One region of the Chlorobaculum parvum NCIB 8327 genome, then DNA from elsewhere that is predicted to be linked to it. Evidence: riboswitches for the same ligand, from Rfam matches in the RefSeq annotation. Region 1 holds a riboswitch; each other region holds the start of a gene.

Region 1 (7,637 bases):
AATGGAGAAGCGCTCGCCTGGCAAGACCTTCATTCCGGCGCCAAAAGATCCGGCCAATCCGCGCAGCGTCTGCACGCAGATGAAGCAGAACACGCTCGAAAAGCTCTACCTCTGCATGGTCAACCGCTCACCTGAAATCACGGTCGACGAGAATCTTCGCGAAGCGGCGCTCAAGCCGATCAAGAAGATGCTCGAAATGTCCGCCTGACCTTCCGCCGGGCCGCCGCTGGTCCTCAGATGCGCGGCCCGGCAATATTTCCGCGAATCCCTCCTCCATCGTTGCCGACTCCACATTCCTCTGTGTACCTTCTTTCATTGCACAACATTTCAGAAGGAGTCATCATGCGTTCGCTCGCCATTCGCATCGCAGCCGTCACGGTATTGCTTTGTTGCCAGCCCTTCCATTCCGAAGCCCTTGCCTGGCATGACAAAACCCACCTGACCATAGCCGAAGCCGCCGGGCTCGATATCTGGTACAATGCCGTTGCAGCTGACGTGGCCAAATCGAAAGAGCCGTTCCGGGCGATTGAGGTTCCGAACCACTACTTTAGCAACAAGGCCAATAAAAAAGTTACGGCGGAGATGGTCATGGCGCAGGCTGCTCGTTACAACCAACCGGATGACAAAGAGGGGCATCTCTATGGTGCAATCATCGGTTCGGTCAGAGAGTACTTCGCGCTGGCCCGAACCGGCAAATACGCCCGCTATCCGCTGGCCTACTCCGCCCACTACATCGCTGACCTCTCCATGCCGCTGCACAATGTTCCCTACGACGCGTTCAACAAAGCGCACCACACGATCAACGACGGTATCATTGAACGCAGTGTGCGTAATAACATCGGTTACATCCAGCGCAAAATGAAGCCGCCGGTTATCAACAGCGAAGAGGATCTGGCGCGTGAAATCGCTGTTGTCGCCGAATCGTCCCGGAAACTCGGCAACAGGATGAGACGTCAGAAGCGGGATATGACCGAAGAGGAGGCCTACAGTCAGGTAATCAAAAGCGCCGCGTTGTTGCACGCCGTGCTGGCCTGGACCGAGCGGGTCAATGCGGAGCAGGAGATGGCTGTCGCAGGGGAATAGCGTGAGCGGAAATGTTTCAAGCAGGATTATAGCTTTATGAGCAAAACAGTCCTTATCACAGGCGCGTCGGGGTTTATCGGTTCGCATCTGGTAAAGCGTTGCCTGAAGGACGGGTATCGCGTCAAGGCGCTGGTGCGGAAGGGAAACTCCTGCATCGAGCCGTTGCGCACTTCCGGCGTCGAGGTGGTGACGGGCGATGTGCGCGATGCCGACGCGGTCGATACTGCCGTGCAAGGTTGTGATCTTGTGCTGCACGCAGCGGCGCTGACTTCCGACTGGGGGCCGATGCAGGATTTCATCGACATCAACGTCGGCGGCACGCGCAACGTGTGCGAGTCGTCGCTACGGCACGGGGTTGGGCGGCTGGTGCACATCAGCTCGTTCGAGTGCTTCGACCACCACCTGCTCGGCCGTATCGATGAAGAGACGCCCTGCATGCCGCGAAGGCAATCCTATCCCGATACAAAAATCGGTGGAAGCAACGAGGTTTGGGCGGCGATGAAGCGTGGACTTTCAGCGAGCATTCTCTACCCTGTCTGGGTTTACGGGCCCGGAGATCGCACCCTTTTCCCTTTGCTGGCCGACAGCATACGCAAACGGCAGATGTTCTACTGGTCTCGGAATTCGCCGATCAGTCTGGTTTATATCGATAACCTTGTCGAGCTGATCCTGCTTGCCGCCACTCGTCCCGAGGCCGATGGGGAGGCGTTCATGGCCTGCGACGGCGAACCGATTACCTTCGAGGAGGTGTGCCAGCGTGTCGCCAAGGCGATTGGCTCGCCGTCGCCGTCGTTGTATCTGCCGTTCGGCCTGGTGCGGAATCTTGCCTGGATGATGGAAACGGCCTACCGGATATTCGGAAGCGAAACGCGCCCGCTGCTGACCCGGCAGGCAGTCGATGTGCTCGCCTCGCGCGCGCTGGCCGATGTGTCGAAATCCCGCAAAATGCTTGGCTGGCAAAGTCTCGTGCCACAGGACGAGGGCATTCGCCGCACGCTCGACTGGCTGGTGACGGTCGATCCGTCACTGTGGAAGATGAAATAGAGCATCCGGAGTGCCGGTAAGCGGCTTTGTTTCATCCGAAAAAAAATTCCATTTCCCCGTCGCCCGCAAACCGTTTTGCTCTGGGCATTGCACGGGTTTACCCCCGTTAACCTGTGCGTCCAGGAGCCGGAAAATCGTGTCCAGGCGTTGCCAGCATTCCAAAAAATCGTTACCATTGAAGAGTTCTTTTGACGTTCCGGTGCCGGATGTTTTTCATCCGGGTAAAAGGGAAGTGCGTGAGAATCGCACACTGTACCCGCAACTGTAAGATGGTATGCCGTAAGGCGATATGGGCGCTCTGCCCGGTCGACTCTTGCGGTTTGTGCTTGTCCACTGCGCCGACCTCTGATTGCCACGGGGAGAGCTTGGGAAGGATGATGCACTGACAAGCGTTGTGCGAGCGACGCGGCCGTCGGAGTCAGGAAACCTGCCGGGATGAAAGGCGCCGATCGGCTTCGGGAAGAGAGCCTGGCGAACCTGTCAATGATCGTGTCCTTTTTTTCCGTGATCTTTTTGCACTCGATTGCCTGGTCTGTTTCCTCTGTTCGGCAAGGTGATTATATTGCAAACTATCTGCTTGTTGTCTGGCACTTCTACGCCCCGAGCCTGTGCCGGATAAGGGTAAATCACGGAATCTGAAGGATTTACCTAACATCAACCCATTATCGATTCTGGAGACCTTTCATGAAAATCGCCCGCCTGTTCACCTCCCCAGGTGAAAATGTCTATGATCGTTTCGACTACACCCTGAGAACTTCGGTGCTTCGCAACCCGGACGGTTCGAAGGTCTTCGAGATGAACGATGTCGAAGTGCCGGTTTCGTGGTCGCAGGTTGCCGCCGACATTCTTGCGCAGAAGTATTTCCGGAAAACCGGCGTTCCTCAGCGTGATGGCGAGGGAAACCTCATGATCGGCGAGGATGGCCGTCCGGTGACCGGCAGTGAGAACTCCATCAAGCAGGTGGCGCATCGTCTGGTCGGCTGCTGGCAGGATTGGGGCAAGAAGCACAACTATTTTGACTCCGACGAGGATGCACAGGCATTTTACGACGAGGTAGTCTACATGCTGCTGGCGCAGATGGCTGCGCCGAACTCGCCGCAGTGGTTCAACACCGGCCTCCAGTTCGCTTACGGCATCAACGGCCCGGCGCAGGGGCACTTCTACGTCGATCCGGAGACGGGCGAAACCCGCGAGTCGGAAGATGCCTACAGCCGCCCGCAGGCGCACGCCTGTTTCATCCAGTCGGTCAAGGACGATCTGGTCAACGAGGGTGGCATTTTCGACCTGGCCGTGCGCGAGGCTCGCGTCTTCAAGTTCGGCAGTGGCTCGGGCACCAACTACTCCAACCTTCGCGGCTCGGGCGAAAAGCTCAGCGGCGGCGGCAGTTCGTCGGGTTTGATGAGCTTCCTGAAAATTTTCGATTCGGCGGCAGGCGCTATCAAATCGGGCGGCACCACGCGGCGGGCGGCCAAGATGGTTATCATCGACATCGATCATCCGGATGTTGAAAAGTTCATCGAGTGGAAGGCCAAGGAGGAGGACAAGGTGGCCTCGATGGTGGCCGGTTCCAAAATCTGTTCGCGCTTCCTGAAAGCGATCGTGGACGAGGCGCTCAAGGGCGGCACCGACCGTCAGGAGAACGAGATGCTCAACACGCTCATCAAGAACGCCCTGCATCGTGGCGTGCCGATGAGCTACATTCTGCGCGTGCTGGCGCTGGTCGAGCAGGGTTACACGACCCTCGATTTCGAAGAGTACGACACGCATTACGAGTCCGAGGCCTACCAGACCGTCGGCGGCCAGAACTCCAACAACAGCGTCCGCGTGACCAACGAGTTCATGAAGGCAGTGCAGAACGACGAAATGTGGGTGCTTCGCGAGCGCACCACCGGCAAGGATGCCCGTGCCGTGCGCGCCAAAGACCTGTGGGAAAAGATCGTGATGAGCGCCTGGAAGTGCGCCGACCCCGGCTTGCAGTTCGACTCGACCATCAACGAGTGGCACACCTGCCCGGTGAGCGGCCGCATCAACGCGAGCAACCCCTGCTCGGAGTACATGTTCCTCGACGACACCGCCTGCAACCTCGCCAGCCTCAACCTTGCGCACTTCCTCGACGAGGAGTCGGGCAAGATCAAGATCACCGAGCTCCAGCACGCTTCAGCGCTCTGGACGGTGGTGCTTGAAATTTCAGTGCTGATGGCCCACTTCCCGTCCGAAGACATCGCCCGCCTGAGCTACGAGTTCCGCACGCTCGGCCTCGGCTTCGCGAACCTCGGCCGCATCCTGATGGTGCTCGGCATTCCGTACGACTCGCCACGCGCGCTGGCCATCGCTGGCGGCATCGCAGCGCTCATGACCGGCCAGGCTTACGTCACCTCCGCCGATTTGGCGAAGGACCACGGCGCGTTCGCCCGCTACCGCGAGAACAGCAACGAAATGTTGCGCGTCATCCGCAACCACCGCCGCGCAGCGCACAACAGTGCTGAGGAGGAGTACGAAGGGCTGGTGGTCAAACCGCGCGGCATCGACTCCGAATACTGCCCGAAAGAGCTGTTTACGGCGGCTGGAAAGGTGTGGGACGAAGCGCTCAAACGTGGTAAGAAGTACGGTTTCCGCAACGCGCAGGTAAGCGTCATCGCACCGACCGGCACCATTGGCCTCGTCATGGATTGCGATACCACGGGCATCGAGCCGGAGTTCGCCATCGTCAAGTTCAAGAAGCTTGCGGGCGGCGGCTACTTCAAGATCGTCAACCAGTCGGTGCACAAGGCGCTTGCCCGCCTCGGCTACTCGGATACGCAGATCGAGGAGATCGAGAAGTACTGCAAAGGCCACGGCACCCTGCGCGGCTGCCCCGGCATCAACCAGCAGTGGCTCAAGAGCCGCGGCTTTACCGACGAAAAGATCGAGGCGGTCGAGAAGCAGCTCGAAAGCGTCTTCGACATCCGTTTCGCCTTCAACAAATGGATTATCGGCGACGAGTTCTGCCACTCCCTCGGCTTCACCGAAGAGCAGCTCAACGACCCCGGCTTCGACATGCTGAGCGAACTCGGCGCGAGCGATGAGGACATCGAGGCGGCCAACGATTACGTCTGCGGCACCATGATGATCGAGGGCGCGCCGCACCTGAAAGCGGAGCACCTGCCGGTGTTCGACTGCGCCAGCACCTGCGGACGAAAGGGCGAGCGCTACATCAACCACATGGCGCACGTGCACATGATGAGTGCCGTGCAGCCCTTCATCTCCGGCGCGATCTCCAAGACGGTCAACATGCCCGCCAGCGCTACCACCGCTGAAATCGGCGACGTGTACGAAGCCGCATGGCAGTCGATGGTCAAGGCGATCACCATCTACCGCGACGGCTCCAAGCTTTCGCAGCCGCTCAACATCTCCTCCATTGCCGACCTCGACGAGGTGGTCATGCTCGGCACCGAGGAGGAGCTGGACGAGACCAAAGGCCCGAAGGAGGTGCAGGAGCGCATCGTCGAGCGGGTTTATCACCGCTCCGAGCGCCGGATGCTGCCGAAGCGCCGCAAGGGGTACATCCGCGAGGCGTACGTCGGTGGCCACAAGGTGTTCCTCAGAACCGGCGAGTACGAAGATGGCTCGCTGGGCGAGGTGTTCATCGACATGTACAAGGAGGGCGCGTCGTTCAAGGGCTTGCTCAACTGCTTCGCCGTGCTCGCCTCCAAGGCGCTCCAGTACGGAATGCCGCTCGAAGAGCTGGTGGACAGCTTCACCTTTACCCGCTTCGAGCCTGCGGGCGCGGTGCAGGGACACAACGCCATCAAGAACTCGACCTCGATTCTCGACTACGTTTTCCGCTCCATCGGCTACGACTACCTCGGACGCAAGGATTTTGTGCACGTGAAGGCGGTCGATGAGGTGCCGGAGGTGACGACGAATGGCAATGGTAATGGAAACGGCAAGGCGCACAAAGCCAAAGACTCAGAGGCGGAACTTGCTGTTCACACAGCCAAAGCTCACGCAGATGACAACAGCGTTTTGAGAAGCCAGGCCGCCCAGGCCAAAGTGCAAGGCTACACCGGCGAGCAGTGCGAAAATTGTGGATCGGTACGAGTAAAGCAGAACGGCACATGCAAGGTGTGCGAGGATTGCGGAATGACGACTGGTTGTTCGTGAGATTGGATTGATTGACTCTGAAAGCGCCGGGTGCCAGCCCGGCGCTTTTTTGGGGGGATTTGATTGTTGGATATACGTTTCGAGTACAAGGGCATCCCTGCGTTGTGCTTAAATTGGTTATAATAGTTTGAGTGAGATCAGTTTATTGCATGATTTCATCAGTCCTACTGATGTTTAATGAAATATGTGTGAAACGTATAATGCGAGAAATGTTTTAACTTATAAATATTATGAAAATGAACATGGATAAATATAATAGAGAGGTCAGCTTGCTATGTCCTACGTGTGGCTGTACGGATTTTTCTTATCGAGAAGGTGTGGAGGAAAGTATTGAGATGATGATGTGTGCTTCATGTAATAGAATATTTACAAAGGATGAACTAATCAGGGAAAATGGCGAGAATATTGATGAGCATTTGTCTGAGATAAAGAAAGAACTTACTGAGGATATTGTTGATGAATTCAGTAGGTCTTTAAAAAAAGCATTTAGTGGTAGTAAATATATAAGGATTAAATAATGGCGTTCTCTGCAGATGTTGGCGATGTAATTGCTGGATTAGCATTGCTTTTGTCTGGTTATGCTACTTGGCAAAGTATAATGTTTAATAAGAAACAAAAATCTCTTTTAGAAAGTCAGGAGAAGCTTAATCAGCGTCTTCTTGAAAAAGAGGATGCTGATTCGGCTGCTGAGAGAAAAGCTGACCTGGGCGCTACTATTATTAAAATTGGTAGTAATAACTATCGCTTAAAAATATGGAATAAGGGTAAGGCTACAGCGAAAAATGTCTTGATAGACTTTCCGGAAGGTAATGATTGTTTTATGGAGTCTGATATTATTAGGAAGTTTCCATTGGAAAGGCTTGATACTTACCAGTCAGTAGAAATTATGGCGGCTGTTAGTATGGATACAAAAGGTAAGCATATGATAAGGCTTCGTTGGGATGATGATTTTAAAGGTATGAATGAGAAAATTGTATATCCAACGTTATAAATAACGCCCAATTACTATGGGTGATGGTTCCGTTGCTGAAAATTCTACCGTTGAGCCTTCGGCTCAATGTGCCAAGCTGGAGCATGGTGTTCCCAAGAAAACTCACAATCTATCGCTGAACGACAGATTCCTGGTTTTGTTCTTTCTGCAGGAGTTTTTCGTAGAGAGATTCGGGAGCGATATCCGCTCCGTTTCGGCTTCAGCTCAATATGCCATTCCGACCTGTCTGGATTTCCCCGTCAAAGAATTTTCCGCCCATCACATCTTCTCAATCTCCGCTAGCAAATCCGGATGCCGGTCGATGAGTTTCAGCAACTTGAGCAGTGGTGCGGGAGGTTTGGTTTCTCCACGCTCGTAACGTGAAAACGCGACCTTG
Region 2 (7,637 bases), 980 kb from region 1:
CGCAACTGGCGATCGGTCTGATCGACCTTGTCACCGATGCGCTTGCCGACGGCGATCCTCTCCGCGCCAAGCGGCAGCAGCGCGAGAACCTCCGGGCTGACAAGCGCGTCGTGTAGCACCACGTCAGCCGATTGCAGCAGCTTGTGCGCCCGAACGGTCAACAACTCCGGATCGCCCGGCCCGGCCCCGACCAGAAACACCTTACCCTTGCACTGATTTGTTTTCATCCGATTTCACATTCAGCTGTTTCAAAATCTTTCGCGCCTGCCCAATCGTCATCGCATTGCCGGGCAGCGTGAAACCATCTTTCGAGACGAGAATCTCAATCAAATGCGCGATGCGTGGCAGCCGCAACCCGGCCTGCCGGATGAGGTCGCGATGTTCGAACATCGAGGTAACTTCACCCTCGAAGAGCACCCTTCCCCGCTCCATCACGCAGGCCCGGTCGCAGAAGAGCGGCACCATTTCAATGTCGTGCGTAGCGACGACCACCGTCATGCCTGAGGTGCTTTGCAGATCACGAATGAACCGCATGATTGCGTCCGCGCCCTGCGGATCGAGTCCGGCGGTCGGCTCGTCGAGCAAGAGTACTGACGGCTCCATCGCCAGCACCCCGGCCAGCGCCACCCGCTTTTTCTGCCCGAAGCTGAGGTGGTGCACCGGCTTGCGCGCCAGCTCCGCGACGCCGACCAGCTCCATCGCCGCGTCGATCCGCCGCCGCGCCTCCGGCTCCGGCAGGCCGAGATTGCAGAGTCCGAAGGAGATGTCCTCGTAAACGCTCGACGCGAACAGTTGCGCGTCGGGGTTCTGGAAGACGATGCCGACCTCCTGCCGCAGCGCTTTCAGCCCCTTCGCCGAGTAGTCGAGCGGCTCATCGCCGAAGAGCACCCGGCCCAAACTCGGCTTCAGAATGCCGTTGAAGCCGAGCAAAAGCGACGACTTACCCGCACCGTTGCCGCCGAGCAACGCTGTAACCTCACCCGTCCGAATCGAAAGATCGACGCCATCGAGCGCCACCGTGCCGTCCGGCCAGACACACCGGAGCGCCTCGGTTCGGAGAATATCCGGTGACGCCATCAGAAAAACCTCCCGAAATGCGTGGCGACGGCGAGGCCAAGCAGCACCAGCTCAAGTAACACGAGACCGGCGAACGATGGCTGCCGCTCTCCGCTCGACGGAGCCAGTACGCGGATCGAGCCGTCATAGCCCCGGCACTCCATCGCCACATACACCTCCTCGGCGCGACGGGCCGAAAAGAAGAACAGGTTCGAGGCGAGCAACGCAAGGGAGCGGAACGAAACCGCCGTGCCCGCGTAGCCGAGCCGCGAGCGCTGCGCGGTCGCCATCTCCGAGGCGGTCTCGAAGAGCAGAAACACAAAACGATAGATGAGCAACGTCATCTCGATGAAAAGCCCCGGAACGCCCAGCGCCGACATCGAGCGTCCGAGGTCGGCCACCGGCGTCGTGAAGGCGATGAAGTAGAGGCACGAAACCGACGCCATCGCTTTGAACGCCAGATGAATCGCCATCGCAAGGCCGGCTGAGGTCACGCCGATGAAAGCACTGCCAACCGGAATCGAGAAAAGAAATGACTCTTGATGCACGGAAATATCGAACGCGACAGCTGCCGTTCCGGTCATGAGAAAGGCTGCCGGAAGCAGCAGCCAGCGGAGATAGTCACCAGGCCGGACACCTCCCTTCATGACGACCGAGGCGCTCATCAGGCCAAACACCAGCAGCGAAAACGGCACGGAGTCCACCCAAAGCACCATTGCGATGGGTGGAAGCGCATAGAGCAGCTTGTAGCCCGGCGCGACATCGCGCAGCCGGGAGCTTGCGGCATAGTGGTCGAGCGTTCTCAAACCTGTGCCTCTCCGGACGGTTCGCGCGAAGCCCGGAGAAACCCGAGGCCATAGCCCAGCACACCAGCCCCCAGCGCCGCCTGCAACGCAAACAGCAGGCTCTCGACCTCCCCACCCGGCGGCTCCCAGAACGGCGCAAACCACGGCTCGTAGCTGGGTTGCAACTCCGTAATCGCCTCCTCGGCCTGGCCGTCAGCGCCGCCGAACTCGGCATGTTTGAGGGTCATCAGCGGCACGACAGCGAGCGCTATCACCAGTGCCGCAAGCAGCAGATTTTTCAGGATCGACTTTTTCATCATTTCACCTCCCCGGAAAGCGTTGCAGAACTGAACATAGTCTCGCCGGCATACGAGCGGATGGTGTTATAGACCATCACCGTCAGAATGCCCTCGCTCACGGCAAGCGGCACCTGCGTCACGGCGAAAATGCCGAGGAACTTGAACATGGCTGCGGCAAACCCGCCGGTCGTCGACGGAAAAGCGGCGGCAAGCTGGAGCGAGGTGACGACGTAGGTCACCAGATCGCCCAGTGCCGCGCCGAGAAAAACCGCCATCGAGCGCGGAGCCTTCATCCCGTCGGCGAGCTTGTAGATGCCGTACGACACAAACGGCCCGGCGATGCCCATCGAAAAGAGGTTCGCACCAAGCGTCGTCAACCCGCCGTGTGCGAGCAGCAACGCCTGGAAGAGCAGCACGATCGCGCCGAGCACGCTCATTACCGACGGCCCGAACATGATCGCTCCGAGCCCCACGCCAGTCGGGTGCGAACAGCTTCCCGTAACTGACGGAATCTTGAGCGACGAGAGCACGAACGCGAACGCCCCGACCATAGCCAGCAGCAACTTCATGCGCGGATTGTCGGCAACGATTTTGCGCATCGAACGGAAGCCGAGCACAAAAAAAGGCAACGACACTGCCGTCCAGAACAGGCTCCACGAAGGGGGCAAAAACCCCTCCATGATGTGCATCGCCCAAGCCTCGCCACCGCCAAAAAGTATCATGCCCGCAACCATCGAGGGCACAGCGACAAAACGAAATTTCAGATTGTTCATCATCTCCTCCTTTAATTGAATCGTGCGGCCACGCCCAGCAGCACAGCCGTATCAGGTTCGGCATCGTTCAAACCACTCTTGATGCCAAGATCGAAATCGAAATCCTCGGTGACGCTGTAAATCAGCCCTCCAACCAGAAATGCAGGATGTGTGCGTGAACCCTTTTCTTCGGCCGTTTCGAGACCGATATCGGCAACCGCCCTGAGCTTTTCCGAAAGCGCATATTCGCCCGCAAGGGATGCGTTCCAGATGTGCTTGTTGCACGCCGCCGCATCCTCGTCGAGTTCGTAAGCGTTGCGATGGTAGCCAGCGTTGGCGTGCAGCGTCAGCGCCCCGAACTCTTTTGTGGCGATCAGCACCGCACCGCCAGTCACCCGACCAGCGCCGAGCCCCTTGTCGGCGTCACCGGTCGGCAGAGAGATACCGGGCTTCAGGGCAAGGCTGAATCCGTTCTTTTCGTTTTCACAGAACCGCCACTTGAGCTCAAGCGTCATATCGCCGATGCCACTTTCATCAGCAGTAACCAGTTGATTTTCCTTCACCTGATACCACAGGTACGGCAATCCGGCAACGATGTCGATGTCCTCCGACAGACCGTAGGAGACCGCCACCGCTGCTTCGTTTTCCCGCTCTTTGATTCTGATGCCTTCGTCACTCTCACTGTTGGAGGAAAATCCAGTCGTGCACTCGATCTGCCAGCCGCCGGTGCCCTGGGTTCCGGTATCGTCGGTAACAAGAGGATGGGCCGCATACGCCGGGGCAGCGCAGCACAGCAGCGTTACCGCCATAAGATTTTTTTTCATGGTCGCGTGTTTTGTTCTATCAGTTAAAAAGCCAGAAAGGAACGGAATTCAGCGGATGAGCGGCAGCGGCAAAGCCATCATAACCCGCACAACGTTGACAGCGAGAAACTGGAAATGCATTGAAATGTTGAGCGTTCCGTTGAGCCTCATGAATCGACAACAACAGAAAATGCTCGTGAAGGTGGGAATGGCCCATCAAACGAGGGTCGGCAGTAAAAATCACCGGATGCCATGGCAGGCCGAACGACCAGCGAAGCGGATCGTAACAGGCAGCAGGGATGAATCGAGAGAGAAGAGATCGGAACAGCCGGTTGCGCATCGCCGTTAACGATGCACGAAACCAGCCTGTTCCAGAGAATGGAACGAGGGTGTGTTTCATGGTGTATGTTGCTTTATTCCCGAAGCGTTAAAAAAATGAGGCAGGTCTTCTGACTTTCCCGGGTTTCACCAGCCTTCCCATCCCAAAACTGGGACAGTGGCATTGTTGGCGAACCTTTTCACCAGCCTTGCAGCCGGTGCGGGATTACAGCAGCGGGTACTGTTCCGGACTTTCACCGGATTCCCTTTTAAGCCCGTCATCTCGCGATGACAGACACCACATGTTCGGATGAAGTATAAGAAAAAGAAGGGTTTGAGCAAATGGTGCTGGAAGTTTTTTCCTCCGATGAAACGCGCGGCAGCCAGTGCAGCCGATTCGAAGTGCAGTGCTGGGTCGATGATCACAAGCGCTGGGCTGCTCCTTTCTGTTTGGCTGTCTTAAGGATTTCCGGAAGGCGTGCAGCCTGGGCTGAAACCACGCCCGGCTCCTGATCCTGCCGGAGATCATGCCAGCACTTGGCGCTTGCCTTGAAATCGATGTCGAGCACCGCGTATTGGTGGCTAACGTAACGCGGCAACAGTTAGGAAGCAGGACCGGAACTTCCGGATTGTTTCGGGGAGTTCATGTAAGAAAGCCATTCAATCGCATCCTTAATCTTATTTGAAAGCGTAATGGACAAGCCTCGAGCCTCTCTGCCGGAAAACATCGTGATTTTCGACGGTGTCTGCAATCTGTGTGAGTTTTCGGTGAATTTCATCTTTGAGCGTGACGGCGCCGGGCTGTTTTATTTCACACCAGCCCAGTCTCCTCTCGGAGCATCTCTCCTAACACGTTTCGGAATCAACACTTCCCGGCTTGACACCGTAGTGCTTGTCAGCAGTGACCGCGCTTTCACCCGAAGTGCTGCCGCCATTGAAATCGCCTCCCGACTCGACATGCCGTGGAATCTGCTCGCCGCATTCCAGGCTATTCCTAAGCCCTTGCGCGATATGCTCTATGATCTGATAGCGCAGAACCGGTACCAGCTTTTCGGGAAAAAAGAGGAGTGCATGCTGCCGTCCGAAGAGCTGCGCAAGCGTTTTCTTGAACAGATACCAAGGGCTTCCTGATGACCTGTAACCTCTAAGCGCATTGAGAAGTTACTATGCTTATCGACGGACACTCAGCATGATTCCGTCCTCTTCACTGCAAAAAAGTAATCACCATGTCAGACAACGCAACCGATCGATTTTTCAGGTATCTGAACTGGCTTTTCAATCCGTTCCACGGGTTGAAGACCACGGAAGTCTATGATCTGATCGGCACTTCATCTCTGACCGAGCACGCCCTCTATCTGAATCTCGGCTATTGGCGTGAGGCAGATACCATCGATGAAGCCAGTGAAGCGCTTGCGCTGCTGGTGGCGAAAAAAGGTGGCATGGGGCCAGGCGATACCGTCCTGGATTGCGGGTACGGTTTTGGCGATCAGGACATCCTCTGGGCAAGAAAACTGAAGCCCGAAAAAATCATCGGGCTGAACATTACGAAATCCCAGGTTGAACGCGCCCGGCGGAACGTTGCCGATGCGGGACTCGAAAAATCAGTCGATTTAAAAGAAGGCTCGGCAACGGAGATGCCGATTGAAAATGAATCCGTCGATCTGGTTGTTTCCGTGGAAAGCGCTTTCCACTACAGAACCCGAGAGGATTTTTTCAGGGAAGCATTTCGCGTTTTGCGGCCGGGCGGCAGGCTTGTGACAGCGGACATTGTGCCGACAGAAAACTCCGACAACCCCTTCAGGCGAATAGAGCAATGGTTTTCATGGAACCTTGTGGCAGGAAAATTCAATATTCCACAAGACAACTACTACCTGATCCCATCCTACCAGAACAAGCTCTCCAAAGCCGGATTTGTCCATATTGATATCAAATCAATCCGTGATGATGTCTATGAACCTCTTCATGAGTATCTGGCAAAAAACCGGACATTTGTCGGCAAGATGCATCCCCTTGCAAAGATTATGGCACAATTAACCCTGAATCGTTCAGCCGACAGTGTGTACGCCGGTCTGGACTACATCCTGTCTTATGCTGAAAAGCCGTAGCTTGAAGCAAGCGCCCATTGAGGTATCCAAAACTGAATACGGATTCAGATTGCAAGCTCCGGTTTTCGAGAGGTAGTAGAAAATGGTTGCAAAGCGAATCCCTGATCTCGGTCGATGCTTCGAACAGAAAACCCGTTGTATTCGAGCCGCCGAAACACCTCGACCAGACGGTTCTGGTTGTCCTTGTCTGCCGGATCGGCGACCATGTCGAGCAACTCATACTTCCGCTCGCCCCGATCAAAAATTTCGATAAAAAAGAGTGTCACCATTTTCTTGCCTTGGGGGCAGAACCCGATGTTTAAGCGTGAATCTCATTGCAACCTCCTTGTCAAGTGATCAGAGAAGGAAAATCCTCGTCGCATATGCGTCGCAGATTTAATATAAAAAACGCTCAAAAACGACGAAAATCACGTAAAACCGAGTATTTTGGAAGGAATAAAAAAGCCCTGCAAGTCTTTATCTTGCAGGGCTTTGTGGGGGTGGGCGATAGAAGATTCGAACTTCTGACCTCTACCGTGTCAAGGTAGCGCTCTAACCAACTGAGCTAACCGCCCTTATGAGAAGGCCTTAATATAGAACTTTCAGAATTGAATACAAACTGTTTTTCAGATTCTTTTCAAGCCTCTCTTCAAGCAGTCAAACGCTCTTTTCCGTCCTTTTTCTCATACACCGGCCCGCTTATTTTATCGATGGTTTCGGAAGTAATGATGCACTTCTGAACATCTTTGAGGGTGGGCAACTCGAACATGATGTCGATCATGACGTTTTCGAGCACGGAGCGCAAGGCGCGAGCACCTGTACCGCGTTCTATAGCGATTTCAACCACCTTGTCGAGCGCTTCGTCGGTGAATTCAAGTTCAACGCCGTCCATTTCGAAGAGGCGTTTGTACTGCTTGACAAGCGCATTCTTCGGCTCGACAAGAATATTACGCAGAGCTGATGCGTCGAGCGGATCAAGTGCGGACATCACCGGCAGGCGACCGATAAATTCGGGAATGAGGCCGTATTCGTGCAGGTCGTCCTGGGTAACGAGTTTGAGAATCTCGGGATCGTAGCCGGTCTGCTTGTCCTTGACTTTGGAGCCGAAGCCCATCGAGGATTTGGAGACGCGGCGAGCAATGATCTTGTCGAGCCCCTCGAACGCTCCTCCGCAGATGAAGAGGATGTTCTTGGTGTTGATGTTGATCAACTGCTGCTCGGGGTGTTTGCGACCGCCTTTCGGGGGCACACCAACCACCGAGCCTTCGAGAATTTTGAGCAGCGCCTGCTGAACACCTTCGCCTGAAACGTCACGGGTGATGGAGACGTTGGCCGATTTGCGGGCAATCTTGTCGATTTCATCAACGTAGATAATGCCGCGTTCGGCGCGTTCGAGGTTGAAGTCGGAGGCGTGCAGAAGACGGGCGAGAATGGTCTCGACGTCGTCGCCTACGTAGCCTGCTTCAGTAAGCGAAGTTGCATCGGCGATGGTGAACGGGACTTCCAGCAGGTTGGCCAGCGTCTGGGCGAGCAGGGTCTT
Region 3 (7,637 bases), 680 kb from region 1:
TGGCTCACCGGACTGACCTGGCTCGATCCGCTCATTGCGCTCGTCGTGGCGTTCAATATTCTCTTCACCGGTTGGCGTCTTCTGAAACGCACCGCGGACGGCATGATGGATGCCGCGCTCTCCCCCGACCAGATTGCCGAAATCCAAACCGCTCTGCTTGAGGTGTGCGGGGACGAAGTGACATACAAAAATCTCAAAACGCGGCTGGGCGGCAATGTGGCGTTCATCACGCTCGACGTTCTCGTTCCGGCCAGCTGGAGCGTGCAGCTCGGCCACGACTGGTGTGAGCGCATCGAAGCGCATCTGCATCAAGTCATCCAGAACTCGCAGGTCGTGACGCATCTCGAACCGCGCACACAGTCGTGAAGAGGAGCGTCATTGAATCGTGGAGGTGATGGCGGCATGAAGTATCGTCTCATTGTGTTTGATTTCGACGGCACGCTGGCCGACAGCGAACAGAGCATCATGGAGGCCATGCGGCTGGTGGCGCGTGATTTCAGGCTGTCGGAGATCGATCCCGCAATTGTCCGCCGCGGGATCGGACTGCCGTTGCAGCGTACGATTGAAATGGGGCTTGGGCTTGAAGCCGATGATGCCGCTGAGGCGGTCGAGCGTTACCGGAAGTATTACAAGGAGATCGCTTTCGACACGACCAGTCTGTTCCCGGAGGTCAAGGAGACGCTGGAGCTGTTGCAGCGGGAGTATTTGCTTGCTATCGCTTCCAGTAAAAGCAGGCAGGGGCTTCTGTCTATGATGCAGCATCTCGGCATTTTCCAGCACTTTGCTTCCATCGCCGGAGCGCAGGATGTGCAGCGGGGCAAGCCAGCGCCCGACATGGTGCAGCTCTCGCTGGCGCGCCTCGCTGTTCCGGCGGAACGGTGCCTCGTCGTGGGCGACACGGTGTTCGACATCGAGATGGGCCAGCGGGCATCCGCCGATACCTGCGCCGTTACCTACGGGAACCATTCTGCCGAGGAGCTGCGCGGGGTGAATCCCACCTGGCTCATCGATTCGTTCGAGCACATCCTGTCGTGCCTGCATGGCGGCGGTGAGGCGGATTGACCAATCTTAACCGGATATTTTTTCATGCAACGTGCGTCGGCTGATAGCGTGGTGGTGCTGGACTTTGAAACAACGGGCTTGTCGCCGCAGTATGGTGACCGGGCCATCGAAATCGGCGCGGTGCTTCTCGAAAACGGCGTAATCGTCGACCGTTTCCAGCGGCTGATGAATCCCGGCTTTCGGATCAGCCCGTTCATCGAGAGCTATACTGGCATTACCAACGAAATGCTCAAAGTCGAGCCGCCCTGCGAAGAGGTGATGGCCGGGTTTTCGGACTTTATCGCCGGGCACAACATCGTGGCGCATAACGCCTCGTTCGACCGGCGCTTTCTCGACTTCGAGCTGAAACGGGCGCGCCGAGCCTACGAGGGCGATTGCTGCTGCTCGTTGCTTCTGTCGCGGCGGATTTATCAGGATGCTCCGAACCACAAGTTGCAGACTTTGGTCAACCATGCAGGCATACCGAAAGTCGGCAGCTTTCACCGCGCGTTGGCTGACGCCGAGATGACAGCGCATTTGTGGCTGTCGATGATCGACCGCATCCGCCAGCACTACGGTGTTCAGGCGATCTTCTTCGACCAGCTCACCGAACTTTCGAAAATCGACAAGCTTTACGCTCATCGCTACCTCACCGATCTGGCGAATGGATGAGTGGAACGACGGCGATGAGGACTCTTGAGTCATCGAAAATTTCCGCGCGGAGCATTGGTTCGAAGCGCTGTTTTTGATATACTTTACACGAGCATGTGGTGCCCGGCATGGAATCGTGACGGGCTTAAAAGGGAATCCGGTGCAAGTCCGGAACAGTACCCGCTGCTGTAATCCCGCATCGGTCGCAAGGCTGCTGACACGGTTTGCCGAAAAGGCCACTGTCCCGACAATTCGGGACGGGAAGGAGGGCAAAACCACGGGAAAGTCAGAAGACCTGCCGCATCTTTTTTTACAAGCTTCGGGAATAAAGCACCATATCATCATGAAAAAACCCCTTGTCCCATCTGCCTGGGCAGGCAGGTTGCGCGCCTCATTCAGAGCGCTACGAAACCGGCTGTTCCAGGCGCTTCTCAACCGGTTCATCCCCGGTTTTCTTCACGATCCGTTTCGCCTGCCGTTCGTCGTGCCGATGCGGCCGGTATCGTTTCCCACGAACGCTTACGAGCTTTTCTCTGCTCAGCAGGAGGGAGCCTCGCTGTTGTTTCATCAGGAGGATGACGGGAGCGACAATCTTTCTGAACTCACCTCATGCGCCGCCTGTCAGCGCTGCGCGGGCAACGACAGCATTGCCTTTGCCGGGAACACGCTCACCACGTTTCCTGCTTGGCGGTATAACTGACGGAAGCTATCGGCGCAGAGGCTTTGCGTTATCAAATAAAAAATCTCCGGACACGAGGATTTTCAATGAAACCAACGTTATCAGAGCATGAGCGCCGTCGCCTGGATCTACGCGTCGCTGAAACGGAAAAGCGCACCGGAACCCAGATCGTTCTGAGCGTCATCCAGCGTAGCGACGCGTATGCCGAGTTGCCATGGAACGCTTTCGCTTTGGGCGCGTCGGTCGCCGGATTGATCCTGTTTCTGTTGCATTGGAGGCTCTATGCGTGGTATCCGGAAGCGTCTCTACTGATTGTGGTGGTGGGCATACTGGCGGGTGGTGCGCTTTTGGCGCTGCTGACGGTCATGATGCCGCGATTTGCAAAACTGTTCTTGTCCGACTACCGCGCCGAAGTTGAGGTGCAGCAGTATGCCAAAGCGCTGTTTCTGGATCGCGAGCTGTTTGCCACCCGGCAGAGAACAGGCATTCTGCTGCTGGTCAGTTTGTTCGAACATCGGGTTGTGATTCTGCCTGACAAGGGGCTGGGCAAGCGTTTAAAGGAAGATGATGTAAACAACATGATCGCGGCAATGACTTCATTGCTGAAGCGTAGGCAAGTCGCCCAAGCCTTCGATGCCGGTCTGGACTATCTGTCCCGAATACTCACCGCCACCTCGCCTGAACTCCATAGCGACGAATTGCCCAACGACATTATCGAGGAGGAGGGAGTATGAAGCAGCGAGTGATCTTTCTGTTACTCCCGATCGTGCTGTTTGTCAGCTCAGCCCTTTTTGGCGCGGAGGTGCCGTACCTGACCGGGAGGGTCACGGACAACGCGCAGCTTCTTTCCCCTGAGGTGAAGCGCTCATTGTCGGAGAGTCTGAAGGAACATGAACAGCGCACCGGCAACCAGATTGCCGTCCTGACGATTCCAACGCTTGATGGGGAGAGCATCGAAGATTACGCGGTCAGGGTTTTCGAAACATGGAAACTCGGTCAGAAAGAGAAGGATAATGGTGTCTTGATCGTCGTGGTGCCAAACGACCGGCGGATGCGCATCGAAGTGGGGTACGGTCTTGAGGGCACGCTTACTGATGCAACGGCAGGGCGAATCATTCAAAACATTATGACCCCAAAATTCAAAAACGAAGACTTTAATGGTGGTATCACGGATGGCGCCAAAGCCGTGATGAACGTCCTCGAGGGTGGGGTATTGCCGGAGACAGCAGTCAAGTCCGATTCGAAGAAAAAGTCGGGTTTCTTTGAAATGGAGGGGCCGGAGCTTTCGATAACGGAGCGCATTCTCATTGGCGCGTTTGTTTTCGGCATCATCGGGCTGTTTACGGCGATTGGCATCCTCACGCCTGGTTTCGGGTGGTTCTTATACTTTTTTCTGATACCCTTCTGGGCGGTTTTTCCCATGGTTGTGCTGGGCCCGGATGGCGCATTGTATTGTTTGATCACCTATCTGGTCGGCTTTCCGGCAGCAAAGCTGTTCATCCGGAACACCGACTGGTATCAGAAAGCTCAGAAAGATCTTCGCACGAAGGGGCAGGCTTCAATCGGTGGCATGGTGATTCGCTCTGGAGGTTCCGGTTCGTCGTGGTCGTCCGGTGGATCGAGTTTTTCTGGCGGTGGGGGATCGTCAGGCGGTGGCGGTGCCTCCGGCAGCTGGTAGGGGGATGGTGATGGCTGTTGAATCGCGTCACCACGCCGACAATATGGACATTTGATTTGTCCTTTTCGGGAAAGGAAATCCAGAATATTGCAGAAATTTTTTGGCCGTCGGCCACTCCTTAGACCATAGCATCGTGATGCAGAAAGATTGGTGGATCCCGATACTTCAATGGACACTTCCGGGCGTTGCGCTGACCATCATCATGGGATGGCTCTCGAAGAGCAGGATGAGTCGACGGTCTGTAACGGAAGTCAATACCTTAAGGCATCCAACGGGTATTCTGGTCATAGGGCTCATCGGATTCGCTTTTTTTGCCGGTATCGCTGTGGTGTCGAACACCATCGGCAAGAACAGCACAACCACTATCTGGACGACCCTCATTTTCCTTTTCTTCGCAGGGATGTCGCTCGCTATGGTCGCCGACTACTTTTTTGCCCGTCATCGCCTCAGCGCCGATGGGCTCGACTATGGCAGGTTGACTGGACAACGCGGTTACATCCGCTGGGTGCAGGTTCGACGTGTTGAGTACGCGCCCTCGATGCGGTGGTTCAAGCTTCATATGCCGTCTGGGCCTCCCATCAGGATTTCAGCAATGCTGATGGGTTTGCCTGCGTTTGCGCAACATGTTCTGGCGTACGTACCGGCCGGGCGAATCGACAATTCAGCAAAAGCTTTGCTGATCGAGACTGCCGATGGCAACCTGCCTGAAGTCTGGAGTTAGTCCGATGCCGCAGGAGTAGCCGAGCCATTACATCAAACTGACATTCCGGCAGCAGAGCTTTTCTGGCGTTTTGACGTTGCGTAACCCTCCTCGTCTTTTCTTCTCTGTTCATCATGGAGTTGCTTATTTCAGCAGTTTCTTGCCGCGCGTTTTTTTCTTGAATGGTTATTGCGTTACGTTTCAGATAAGCGATATCTGGCCAACCTCATGGCTGACATAATCGCGCACAATCGCAGATGGTGCGAGTTGTACAAGCTGCTGAATCCGTTCTTTCAAGCTGGGGTCTATGCTCAGCAATAACCGGCGGCTTCAATCCTGAATTCCAGTGACGCATGAAACCGTTTGATGTGGTGATTTCCGGGGCTGGTCCTGCAGGGTGCACGGCAGCTTTGTCGCTTGCGCGGAAAGGGTTGCGCGTTGCCTTGATCGACAAGGCGCAGTTCCCGAGAGATAAAACGTGCGGCGACGGCGTCACCCCAGCATCGGTCAGGCTTCTTGAAGAGCTTGGTGTCGTGGAGGTCGTTCGCCAGCGAGTAGGGCCGCTGACGGTGTTCAAAGGCATCACCCTCTTTTCTCCCGATGGCGCGGTTGTGCAGGGACGGTTGTCGCAAACCGGCGACCGGTCGAGCGAAAGTTACGTTATCCCCCGATCGTTGCTCGACGACTGTTTCGTTACCTGTGTAAAAGCCCACGAATCGATTTCCTTTTTCGACAATACCGAGTCGCGCGAGCTCATCATAAACGGTGATTCGGCCAGGGGGCTAAGTACTTCTGGAGGTGAATTTTACGGGAAGTGCATTGTTGCGGCTGACGGCGTCTATTCGCCGATAGCCGCTCAGCTTGGGCTCCTGAACCGACAGAAAGAGCAGCAGGGATTTGCCATGCGGGCCTATTTTTCAAACGTTAACGGCCTGAGCGATTCCATCGAACTTCATTACGACAATCTCATTCTGCCGGGCTACGGCTGGGTATTTCCCGCCGGTGAAAAGCGAGCCAACATCGGCGTGGGCATCATGACGCGTTTCAAGGAGCCGCGCGGTCTCAAAAACATGTTCAAGCGTTTTGTCGCTGAAAACCCGGTTGTCTCCAGCAAGCTGAAAGATGCGGCGATGGAGCCGGGTACGCTGAAAGCGTGGCCTCTGCCGTTCGGTTCATTTCGGGGAATGCGGAGTCAACGCAATGTTTTGCTTGCTGGCGATGCCGGCAGTTTTGTTGATCCGCTGAGCGGAGAGGGGATTTTTTATGCCATAAAAAGTGGTCAATTCGCAGCTGATGCTATCGTCAAAGCGCTTGCGGAGAATGATCGCGCACAGGCCGGAGCGTTTTATGAAAAGTTGTGGAGAAAAGCATTCGAGTTCGACGAGTTCAGCGTCGGCTATTTTCTGCAAACCATGCTGAACAGCCGTTTTCTTATGGAAACGCTTTTGCAGTTTGCATCGAAAAAACAGTCTCGCGCTGATTTGCTGGCCGATATTATTGCTCATAACCGGAAAAAACTCGATCTGGTGAATCTGCTCAATCCGTTGTTTTGAGGTGTATCGCGTTAACCTTTAAGGTAAAGTGAGGGAAATATGCAACTCGATATGCACTATTATGGTACCTACGCCATGGCTCGGGCTGCCGGGTTGAAAAAAGAGGTTTGCGAAACGATTGCGACAGCTGCTCAATTTGTTGATGATAATGCTGAAAAAGAGAGTGTATTTTTCAGGGACGGCGCCCGATTGGATGCTGAGGCTACTGCGCATCATACGATGCATTTGAAGAATCTTAGCCGGGAAGATCAGCGGCAAATATGGGTCCCTTTTCATTTCCTACCGGGTAATGAGGGCGATAGTTATACGCAGCGACTGGTTTGCAAAAAAGATAGTGAAATAGCACAAGAAATGATCAAATACAATGTAGCGTTGCTGAACCAGCCGTTTGCTTTGCCGTTACTTGGTATAATAGCCCATGTCTATGCAGATACCTTTGCGCATTATGGTTTTTCCGGAGTGAGTTCGAGGCATAACAAAATTGTGAACAATAGTATTGCTTTTCATGTATCATTAAGTCCTGATATCGAGAAATATATCACTGATAAAGCGAAAAAATTTGTGAATGATTACCCGAAAGAGGGTGGGTTATTTCATAATATCAAGTCATGGCTTGCAGAGGAGGTAACCGGTGCTTTAGGACATGGAGCTGTAATGACCTATCCTGACAGGCCTTTTCTTGTCTGGAATTTTGTTTATGAAAATAATACTGATGGGGCACATTGTCCAGTTAGAAATAATCCGGAAACCTATGTCGAATTCTGTGTAAAAATCCATGAAATATTTCAGAGAGTAGCTAAAGAACATCCTGATTTTGCCGATAAGGCAGCATTTATAGATTTTTCAAAGATAGAGTCAACGGTAAAAGAAATTATCAATCTACAAGCTCCTAAAGAGGGTAGAGTTGATGCCTGGAAAAAGGCTGCGCGGAATGGACTGCTCTTTGGAACAGGGCAAGAAACAATTCCTGATTATGATGAAAACGTTTGGCATAACAACAGAGATAACCTTAAAAGAACTAAAGACTCAAGAGTTACTCCAGGTTTTCCTGTGTATCGATTTTATCAGGCTGCGGCAGTGCATCGTATCAATATTCTGAGGCATATTTTGCCAGCAAAAGAATTGATCGTTGCGTGATTCAGAGCTTCACTTCATTTTATCGCTGCTCGTTACAGTCGCTCTATTGAGGTGTTGCTGTAAGAGCCCTTTACGTCGTTTCGTGTTGGCATAAAGCCGAAAATCCTCGTTTTTCTCCTTTCAAATTCTCCAGCACAAACTCGCACCGTTCATCGACCGGCACTTTCGGTACTTCAATGAGTTTGTATCCCAGCGATT
Region 4 (7,637 bases), 660 kb from region 1:
CCCGAAAGCGGTTGATGATGACGCCCTTGACCAGCGCCCGATCCTCCGGCGGAATCACCGCCAGCGTGCCCGCCACCTGCGCGAACACGCCGCCGCGGTCGATGTCCGCCACGAGAATCACCGCCGCCCCGGCGCGCCGAGCGGTCTTGAAATTCACGAAATCGCGCTTGTAGAGGTTCATCTCGGCACACGACCCCGCCCCCTCGATCACCAGCAGCTCGTGCTCTGCTGCCAGCCGGTCGAGGCTCTCGAACGCCGCCTCGGCCCAGCGCCGCGTGTCGCCGAAATATTCGCGAGCGCTCTTGTCCGCGCACACTTTGCCTTGCAGCACGACCTGCGCGCCGGTGTCGGTGTTAGGCTTGAGCAGCACCGGGTTCATGTCCGCATGGGGCGTCACCCGCGCGGCAATCGCCTGCACGATCTGCGCCCGGCCCATCTCGAAACCGTCCGGCGTGACGCCTGAATTATTCGACATGTTCTGCGCTTTGTAGGGCGCCACATCGACTCCCGCGTTGCTGAAAATGCGGCACAGCGCGGTGGCCACGATGCTCTTGCCGACGTCCGAGGCGGTACCGAGTATGGCGATGTTGGTCATGGGCGTTACGAAATCAGTTACCATTGCTCCTGATGCAGCAGGTCGTCGAGTGCAAGGCGCGGCAGCCAGCCGGCCTGCTCCAGCTCCGGCGTTTCGTGGAAAAAGCTCACGTAACCGATGCAGAGCCACGCCACCGGCACGATGTGCTCCGGAATGCCGAGTACCCGGCGCACATGGTCGTGGTGGATGATGCTCACCCAGCCGACGCCGAGATTTTCCGCACGTGCAGCGAGCCACAGGTTCTGCACCGCGCAGACCGAGCTGTACAGGTCCATCTCCGGATTGGCCGTGCGCCCGATCACCACCTCGCCACTGCGGCTGCGGTCGCAGGTGACGCAGATGCCGACCGGCGCTTCGAGAATCCCTTCGAGCTTGAAGCTGCGATACTGCTCGCGCCGTTCACCCTCGAACATACGAGCAGCTTCAGCGTGCGCCTGCTCGAAGCCGTCCTTGATCTGCTTCCGCACCTCGAAATCGCGCACGACGACGAAGTCCCACGGCTGCATGAAGCCAACGCTCGGCGCGTGATGCGCCGCATCGAGCACCCGGCGAAGCACCTCGTCCGGCACCGGATCGAGCAGATACTGACCTCGCACATCGCGGCGGTTGTAAATCACTTTGTAGAGCGCATCACGCTCTGAAGTGCTGATGGTCATTTCAGCCTCCCATGCTGTTCACCGAATTGTCGCTGCAACTCCTCGATACCCGAAAGGAGCCTCGGCGAAGCAGAGGTGAAACTGGCCCCGTTCAACTGCACCACCTGGTAGTTCCCGGTACCGATGACGACTGGGCACGAATGGGCATCATCCTTGAGCACAAAAATGATCTCTGGCTTTGTTCGACGCACAAGATCGGCAACGGTTGCCACCGGCGCACCCGGCCTGAGGTGACGGATCGTCGGATAATCCTCGACGACATTGAAACCTGCCGTGGCGAAAAGATCATGAAGATAAGTCTTTACGCCGAAAGAAAAAGGCGTCCCTTTGCAACTCGAAAGAATCAGCGCCCGACGCCCAAGGCCATCGACCTGAGCTGCAGCCTCGCGCCACCGCCGGTCGAATGCGGCAGCTTTCGCTTCGCCATCCTCGACGCCGAGCGTCTTACAAATGGTGCGGATGTTTTCGGTAACCTCATTCATGTTCTGGAAACCATGCAGCACGACACACTCGGCGCCTTTTGGTGTCACTTGCCTGAGCACCTCCTCGCTCGTCCAGTCCGAAGCAAACAGATAATCGGGATGAAGCGCAGCAATTGCTTTTTTGTCGGGATCCATGACACCACCGGTTTTCGGCCTGTCGAGATCGTCATACCGGCTGACGCCGACAATCCGGTCACCGAGTCCGAGATACATCAGGGTGTTGGTGATATACGGCGACTGACTGACGATCCGCTCCCCCGCCCCGGCTGCCCCCGCAACAAGCAGGAGCAGCATCGTAAGTATCAATTGTTTCATGATTGATGACGACCGGATTTACAGCGTCACCTTCACACCAGCGTAAGCCGACCTGCCGGGCGTTGCGTAGCGCCAGGCTTCCTCGTAGTACTCGTCGAAGAGGTTGTCGATACGGCCGTACAGTTCGACGTTGTCGGTCATTTTGTATGAGGCGGAAACGTTGACAAGGAAATAGCTTTCGAGCTTGTTGGTCACGACGCAATCATCATCCTTGGCGCCAGAGTCCAGACGTGATCCGACCCACTGGAGATTCGTGTTCAGGGTCGCCTTTTTCGAGGCCTTCCATGTTGCCGCAAGCCCGCCTTTGTGACGAGGGCGACGGTTAAGGCTTTCTCCCTCGGGATCTTTCGTGTAGGTATAGGTGTAGTTCACGGATAAGAACAGCACATTTGACGGACGCCACTCGGCAAAGCTCTCCAGACCGTACGTTTTGGTCTTGCCTTCGACCTGGGCGTATTTCCAGGTGGACATGTCAAAGGCAATGCGGTCGTCATAATCTGTTCTGAACCAGGTACTGCCAATCGTGAGGTTATCGGCAAGCTTCCGCTCGAACCCGGCATCCCACCCTTCGCTGGTTTCGGCGCTGAGTGTTTCATTGCCGTAGGGCGAGTAAAGCTCGTAGAGTGAAGGCGCCCTGAAACCGGTGGCGTAGCTGCATTTTAGAGTGGTGCTCCCAAAGGTATAGGAAGGCGCGACACGCCAGGTCGTTTTGCTGCCGAACTTCTGATTGTCCTCGTAGCGAATGCCCTGCACCAGGCGCAAACCGCCGATACGCCACTGATCCTCGACGAAAATGCCGGTCGTGCCCATGCTCTTGTCGAGGCTGGAAGCGTACATACCGAAGCTCTCGTTCTGCATGCTCTCTTCACGGGAATTGATTCCCACGCTGACCGTATTGTTGTCGGCAAGAGCGTAGTCGCCCTGCCAGCCGATCTCGTAGAGATAACCGTCGTAGGTGCTGCTCAGCCCGTCAATAGTGAAATATCTCCTGTTCTGGTCGCTGACATTGTAGTAAAGGGTGCTCAAGAGCGGCTGATAATTCATTTTCAGCGCAACCCGGCCACTGAACAACGCGGATTCCTGCTTGTTTCCGATGACATCCGTGCCGGGACCATCGTACTCATACTCCGCATCGGTATACCTGAGGGAGGTCTCAAGCGTCACATGCTTGTTGAGTTTCAGGCCAAAATTGCCGGACAGCGTAGAGTTCTCATATCCATCCTTCTCGAAGCTGTTGTCATCGGGATTGATGCATTTGTTACGCTCATCGGTTGTTGAAAAACCGTCCGTTTTCGTCCGCGAAGCGCTGATCGAGTAATCGATCAGATCAGTGCTGCCGTTTGCGCCAACGTACGCTTTCCAGGTCGAGTAGGAACCGCCCTCAGCACCGGCATACACCGACGGCTTTGCGCTACCTTTTTTCGTGATGATGTTGATGACACCGGCCGAAGCGCCTGAACCATACAGCATGCTTGCCGGGCCTCGAACGATCTCAATGCGCTCGATATTGTCGGTGGTGATTTTCGAGATATCTGCGGCCATCGTGCCGTCCGAAGGGTCGTTGATCGGCACCCCGTCGATCAGCACAAGCGTGTACTTGGCATCGGCGCCCCGGAGAAAAATGCTGGTGGTCGAACCGGGACCGCCATTGGATGCGATATCGATTCCCGGCTGGCCCTTGATGACCTCTTCGACGCTGGTCTGACCCGACTCTTCGATCTCTTTGGAGGTGATCACCGTCACCGAACTGCCGCCGGCATCGGCAACAGAATTGAGCGTTTTGGTAGCCGAGACGACGACCTCCTGACCGACATAGTTGTTTGAAGCCACTTCAGCCCGAAGACCGGAGTTGCAGAGCATGGCCGCCATCAGAATGGCGAGCGAACGTTTGTTCATGGTGTTGTCCTGTGTTGAATTAACTGAATCATCAACAGACAGGGATAGAGGAAAAGGACTGAACCGGCGCCGAAACACAGCATGGATCGAACGGACTGACGAAAGCCGCGCTCAGCGGAAAGTACCGCAAGAGCAGCATGGATTCTGAAAACGATGCTGTTGGTTTTCGGATAAACCGGAAGTGCTTTGCCTGACTATAACCCGTAGTCTTGTTACTGAGCAAAGAGCTAACTGGCAGGTCTCCTGACTTTGGCGGCTCAAGCAGTACGGCCTTCCCACCCGCTCCCTGGAGGAGCCTGGCAGTGACGCGCACCGACTGCAGCATCCGGACATGTGGCCATGTTCGTCAGCGGCAGCTTGCCGTTGTACAGTTGCGGGTACAGTGTACGAATCTCACGTACTTCCCTATTCTCCGGCTTTAAAACCGGCACCAGCTATCATGTAAAAGAACGTTATCTTTGCGGAGGCAATTTACAATTTTCCGCCTCATTTGCAAGCAGTTCAGGACGCATTGCCGTCAGCCATCCGGATGATGGTGCGGGCCATCGACATCGTCTGGTGATGCAACACATCCAGCGCACGAAGCAACTCCATGTGCAGGTCGTGCGTTTTTCCCGACTCGGGGCGACTCTTGATGCGCTTCATGTGCGTAAAGCCGAGTTCGAGGAACATGCGCTGGAACGCTTTGCCCTCTTTGAGCACCGCCGCGGCTCGCTGGAAGCTCATCTCCGCAATCGCCAAATTCATGGCCGCAATCTCGCGGCACACCTGCTCGTGCAGCCGCTCGATCTCCGCCTTGCCCTCCTCGGTCAGCTGGCTGCCATTGCCTCCCGACGGAAACTCTTCAAGCAGGGTCTCGACCACATCCCCAGCCGATTCGAGATCTTTGGCCAGCGCCATCAAAGCCGCCGCCTGCCGAAGAAGCGGTTCATCGACTGCCTCCTGCATGATGTGGATCAGGTAGGCGGTCACCTTCTTCTCCAGAAAATCGAGTTTCTCCTCGCGCATCAAAAGGCCTTCAGAAACCGGAAGATGCTTGTAGATGATGTCCCGACCATTCCCGGTGCCGAGGAACGGTTCGGGCAGCGCTCGCGACATGCGCCCGAGAATCTTGTTCATGCGCGCAATCTCCTGACGGGCCAGCCCGACAGCCACCTCCGGCGTGGCGAGCGCGGAGTCTTTCAGATGCCACACGGCCGGAATGCGCCCGATCTCCTCCGGGTCGTCTGGCAAAATTTTGGTGAGAAAACGCCCGTACAGCGGCAGAAATGGCAGAAACACGATCGCCATGAAGACGTTGGAAACGGTATGGGCATTAGCGATCTGACGTGGCAGCCCTCCGGCAGCATCGGACGGCGAAATCGAGCGGATCAGGTCGAGATAGGGCGACAGGAAAATGACGAAAACAACGACGTAAGCCAGGTTGAAAATGAGCTGCGCAAGGAACACCCGCCGTGCTGCGCGCATGCTTCCGGCGCTGCCGATAGCCGCCGTGATGCAGGTGCCGACATTGGCCCCGAACATCAGCGGCACGGCGATTTCAAGGGTGATCGTCCCCTGCTGGGCCATGGTGATGACGATCGCGATGAACGCCCCGCTGCTCTGGATAATAGCGGTCATGATCGCTCCGGCCAGCACGCAGAGGATGGGATTTTCGAGCGTGGTCAGAATCGAGAGGAACTCTTCGCTGGTGCGAAGCGGCGCGACCGCCATGCCCATCAGCTTGAGGCCGAAGAAGAGCAAACCGAGCCCGGCAAGCACCTCACCGAACAGGGCAACGCCACGTTTCCGCCTGACAAGCGAGAGGAAAAAACCGACAGCGAACATCGGCAATCCGAGTTCACCCGGCGAAAAAGCGATGAGCTGCGCCATCGTCGTGGTGCCGATCTCCGCGCCAAGCACCACGCCGAGCGACTGCGTAAAGGTGAGAATCTGCGACTGCACAAGCCCGATCAGCGTCAGCATTACCATGCTGCTCGACTGCACGGCAATCGTCGCCACCGCGCCCGAAAGCAGCGCAGAAAGCGAGTTCCCGGTAATCGAGGAGAGCCACCCCGCAATCTTGCCACTCGACGCTTTCCGAAGCCCCGCATTGAGCGACTTCATGCCCAATAGGAAAACCGCCAGTCCTCCCGCGAACAGGAGAAAATTGGAGAGTACGGATTGTGACTCCATCACTTCGGTTGTCTGATGTTACTCCTTTTCAGGAGGCATGGCCCCCAAAATCTCCGCCACCTTGCGCCGCCGGAACTCGAACACCTCGTCGAGCCGCCGCCCCACAATCAGCGCCTCGACCACCTCGCCGAAAAGATCGAGCGGCAGCGCATACTCCACGATGTCGGTCATCTCCGTCCCGCCCTCGATTTGGCGAAAAAGGTGGCGGTGATACCAGTGCTCGTACGGCCCCGCAAGCTGCCGATCCGCAAAGAAATCGGGCTTCGAGACTGTCATAATCTCTGTCGTCCACCGCACGGGAATCATCATGAAGGGATAGAGCACGAAGTTCAGCTTCATGCCTTCATAGATTGCCATTCCCGCATTGCCGCCCTCGGCCTTCAGCATCATTTCGGGCGGAGTGATTCGGGCAAGATTACCCGGTTGTGAGAAAAAGTCCCACGCCTCATCTATCGGCACAGGCAACCGCTGTACCCAAGTTTTTGTATGCGTACTCATTCAGTTCGTTACATCTCAGTTTCGTTCAGCGGTATCGACCGGCTCTTTTTTTGTAACGACGTAGGGCGGTAAAAGTATCCCATTAGCGCATTTCCGGTCGATTTTTGGTGTTATCGATGATCGGGTGTTGCCGCAAATGCTTATGCGCGGCAGACGGGAGTTTTGTGCGGTGATGTGCAGAATTTTGCTTATAATTTACGTGTGCGATGATTGTTGAAATTTTCAGTGCAAACATGCGATGCAGGATTGCGTCGATACGATACGCCGACTAAACGAGTAATAAATGTGTTTAGATAGGCTGAGAATTCTAGCGTGCAATACTGCAAAATCAAAATTTTAGGATTTATGAGGCACCCCTATAATTAATCTTTGCATAGACTTTGCATGCTTCTCTACCGATTAAACGCAAAAAAGAAGATGAATCATGGATGTATCAAAAGAAACAATAGAGGTTTTAATACTGCTTCTTCCAGGTTTTTTATTTCTCAAAGTGGTAAATCTAAGGTGTTCACTCACAAAATATGAAGCTCATCACTACATTGTTGATGCATTAATTGCTTCACTTGTCATTTACTCAATGGCAAAAATTCTAAATATTCAAGTTACAAGTACTGGATGGAAGCCTATTTTAAGTATATTCACACTTACGATAATATCTGCACTTACGTGGTCTGAAGTTATCAATAGAGATTGGATCTCAAAAATTCTCCATTCTAGTGATTACCGACTTTCAACTCATTCAAGTATATTTCCGGTAAAAGCAATAGATAAGTTTATAGGTAAATGGCATTTGGTAAAGTTTTCTAATGGAACGGAAATTGTTGGAGTTTTGCGAGAGTTCAATCACAAAACTCATGAGGCATTGATAGAGGATGCGAGAATGGTTATGAAGGGTGGGAAACTTACTCCAGATAAGGCGTGGTACTATTCACCATCTGGCGAGCAAATCATATATATTCGAACAATTGAGGAGGATTAATAATGAGCTACGACAAGAAAAAAAATCTCGAATCAGAGGGA

Evidence for each region. A riboswitch is a leader RNA that binds a small molecule or an ion and turns the genes downstream of it on or off. The one in region 1 is predicted to bind cobalamin.
Region 2: linked by a shared signal. The riboswitch ahead of CPAR_RS11065 (hypothetical protein) and the one ahead of CPAR_RS03060 (vitamin B12-dependent ribonucleotide reductase) in region 1 are both predicted to bind cobalamin.
Region 3: linked by a shared signal. The riboswitch ahead of CPAR_RS06115 (hypothetical protein) and the one ahead of CPAR_RS03060 (vitamin B12-dependent ribonucleotide reductase) in region 1 are both predicted to bind cobalamin.
Region 4: linked by a shared signal. The riboswitch ahead of CPAR_RS06010 (TonB-dependent receptor plug domain-containing protein) and the one ahead of CPAR_RS03060 (vitamin B12-dependent ribonucleotide reductase) in region 1 are both predicted to bind cobalamin.

The regions. Positions count from the first base shown of each region.
Region 1 covers NC_011027.1:639,402-647,038, forward strand. The annotation lists gene nadA (quinolinate synthase NadA) at 1-208, shown strand, start outside; gene CPAR_RS03045 (phospholipase C/P1 nuclease family protein) at 343-1,083, shown strand; gene CPAR_RS03050 (NAD-dependent epimerase/dehydratase family protein) at 1,120-2,127, shown strand; cobalamin riboswitch at 2,308-2,576, shown strand; gene CPAR_RS03060 (vitamin B12-dependent ribonucleotide reductase) at 2,812-6,270, shown strand; gene CPAR_RS03065 (ECs_2282 family putative zinc-binding protein) at 6,507-6,788, shown strand; gene CPAR_RS03070 (hypothetical protein) at 6,788-7,261, shown strand; gene CPAR_RS03075 (type II TA system antitoxin MqsA family protein) at 7,520-7,637, opposite strand, start outside.
Region 2 covers NC_011027.1:1,620,281-1,627,917, forward strand. The annotation lists gene cobA (uroporphyrinogen-III C-methyltransferase) at 1-227, opposite strand, end outside; gene CPAR_RS07515 (ATP-binding cassette domain-containing protein) at 202-1,077, opposite strand; gene cbiQ (cobalt ECF transporter T component CbiQ) at 1,077-1,862, opposite strand; gene CPAR_RS07525 (energy-coupling factor ABC transporter substrate-binding protein) at 1,859-2,161, opposite strand; gene CPAR_RS07530 (energy-coupling factor ABC transporter permease) at 2,158-2,913, opposite strand; gene CPAR_RS07535 (transporter) at 2,925-3,716, opposite strand; gene CPAR_RS11065 (hypothetical protein) at 3,736-4,095, opposite strand; cobalamin riboswitch at 4,118-4,331, opposite strand; gene CPAR_RS10815 (hypothetical protein) at 4,436-4,612, opposite strand; gene CPAR_RS07540 (thiol-disulfide oxidoreductase DCC family protein) at 4,707-5,144, shown strand; gene CPAR_RS07545 (class I SAM-dependent methyltransferase) at 5,240-6,118, shown strand; gene CPAR_RS07550 (hypothetical protein) at 6,163-6,387, opposite strand; tRNA gene CPAR_RS07555 (tRNA-Val) at 6,599-6,672, opposite strand; gene clpX (ATP-dependent Clp protease ATP-binding subunit ClpX) at 6,747-7,637, opposite strand, start outside.
Region 3 covers NC_011027.1:1,315,564-1,323,200, reverse strand. The annotation lists gene CPAR_RS06130 (cation diffusion facilitator family transporter) at 1-366, shown strand, start outside; gene CPAR_RS06125 (HAD family hydrolase) at 403-1,062, shown strand; gene CPAR_RS06120 (3'-5' exonuclease) at 1,087-1,713, shown strand; cobalamin riboswitch at 1,793-2,009, shown strand; gene CPAR_RS06115 (hypothetical protein) at 2,036-2,392, shown strand; gene CPAR_RS06110 (TPM domain-containing protein) at 2,458-3,105, shown strand; gene CPAR_RS06105 (TPM domain-containing protein) at 3,102-4,049, shown strand; gene CPAR_RS06100 (hypothetical protein) at 4,276-4,770, shown strand; gene CPAR_RS06095 (geranylgeranyl reductase family protein) at 5,103-6,302, shown strand; gene CPAR_RS06090 (DUF6765 family protein) at 6,342-7,439, shown strand; gene CPAR_RS06085 (AAA family ATPase) at 7,510-7,637, opposite strand, start outside.
Region 4 covers NC_011027.1:1,295,519-1,303,155, forward strand. The annotation lists gene CPAR_RS05995 (cobyric acid synthase) at 1-619, opposite strand, end outside; gene bluB (5,6-dimethylbenzimidazole synthase) at 613-1,251, opposite strand; gene CPAR_RS06005 (ABC transporter substrate-binding protein) at 1,248-2,048, opposite strand; gene CPAR_RS06010 (TonB-dependent receptor plug domain-containing protein) at 2,067-3,944, opposite strand; cobalamin riboswitch at 4,161-4,394, opposite strand; gene CPAR_RS06015 (Na/Pi cotransporter family protein) at 4,446-6,119, opposite strand; gene CPAR_RS06020 (SRPBCC family protein) at 6,138-6,617, opposite strand; gene CPAR_RS06025 (hypothetical protein) at 7,042-7,596, shown strand; gene CPAR_RS11005 (hypothetical protein) at 7,599-7,637, shown strand, end outside.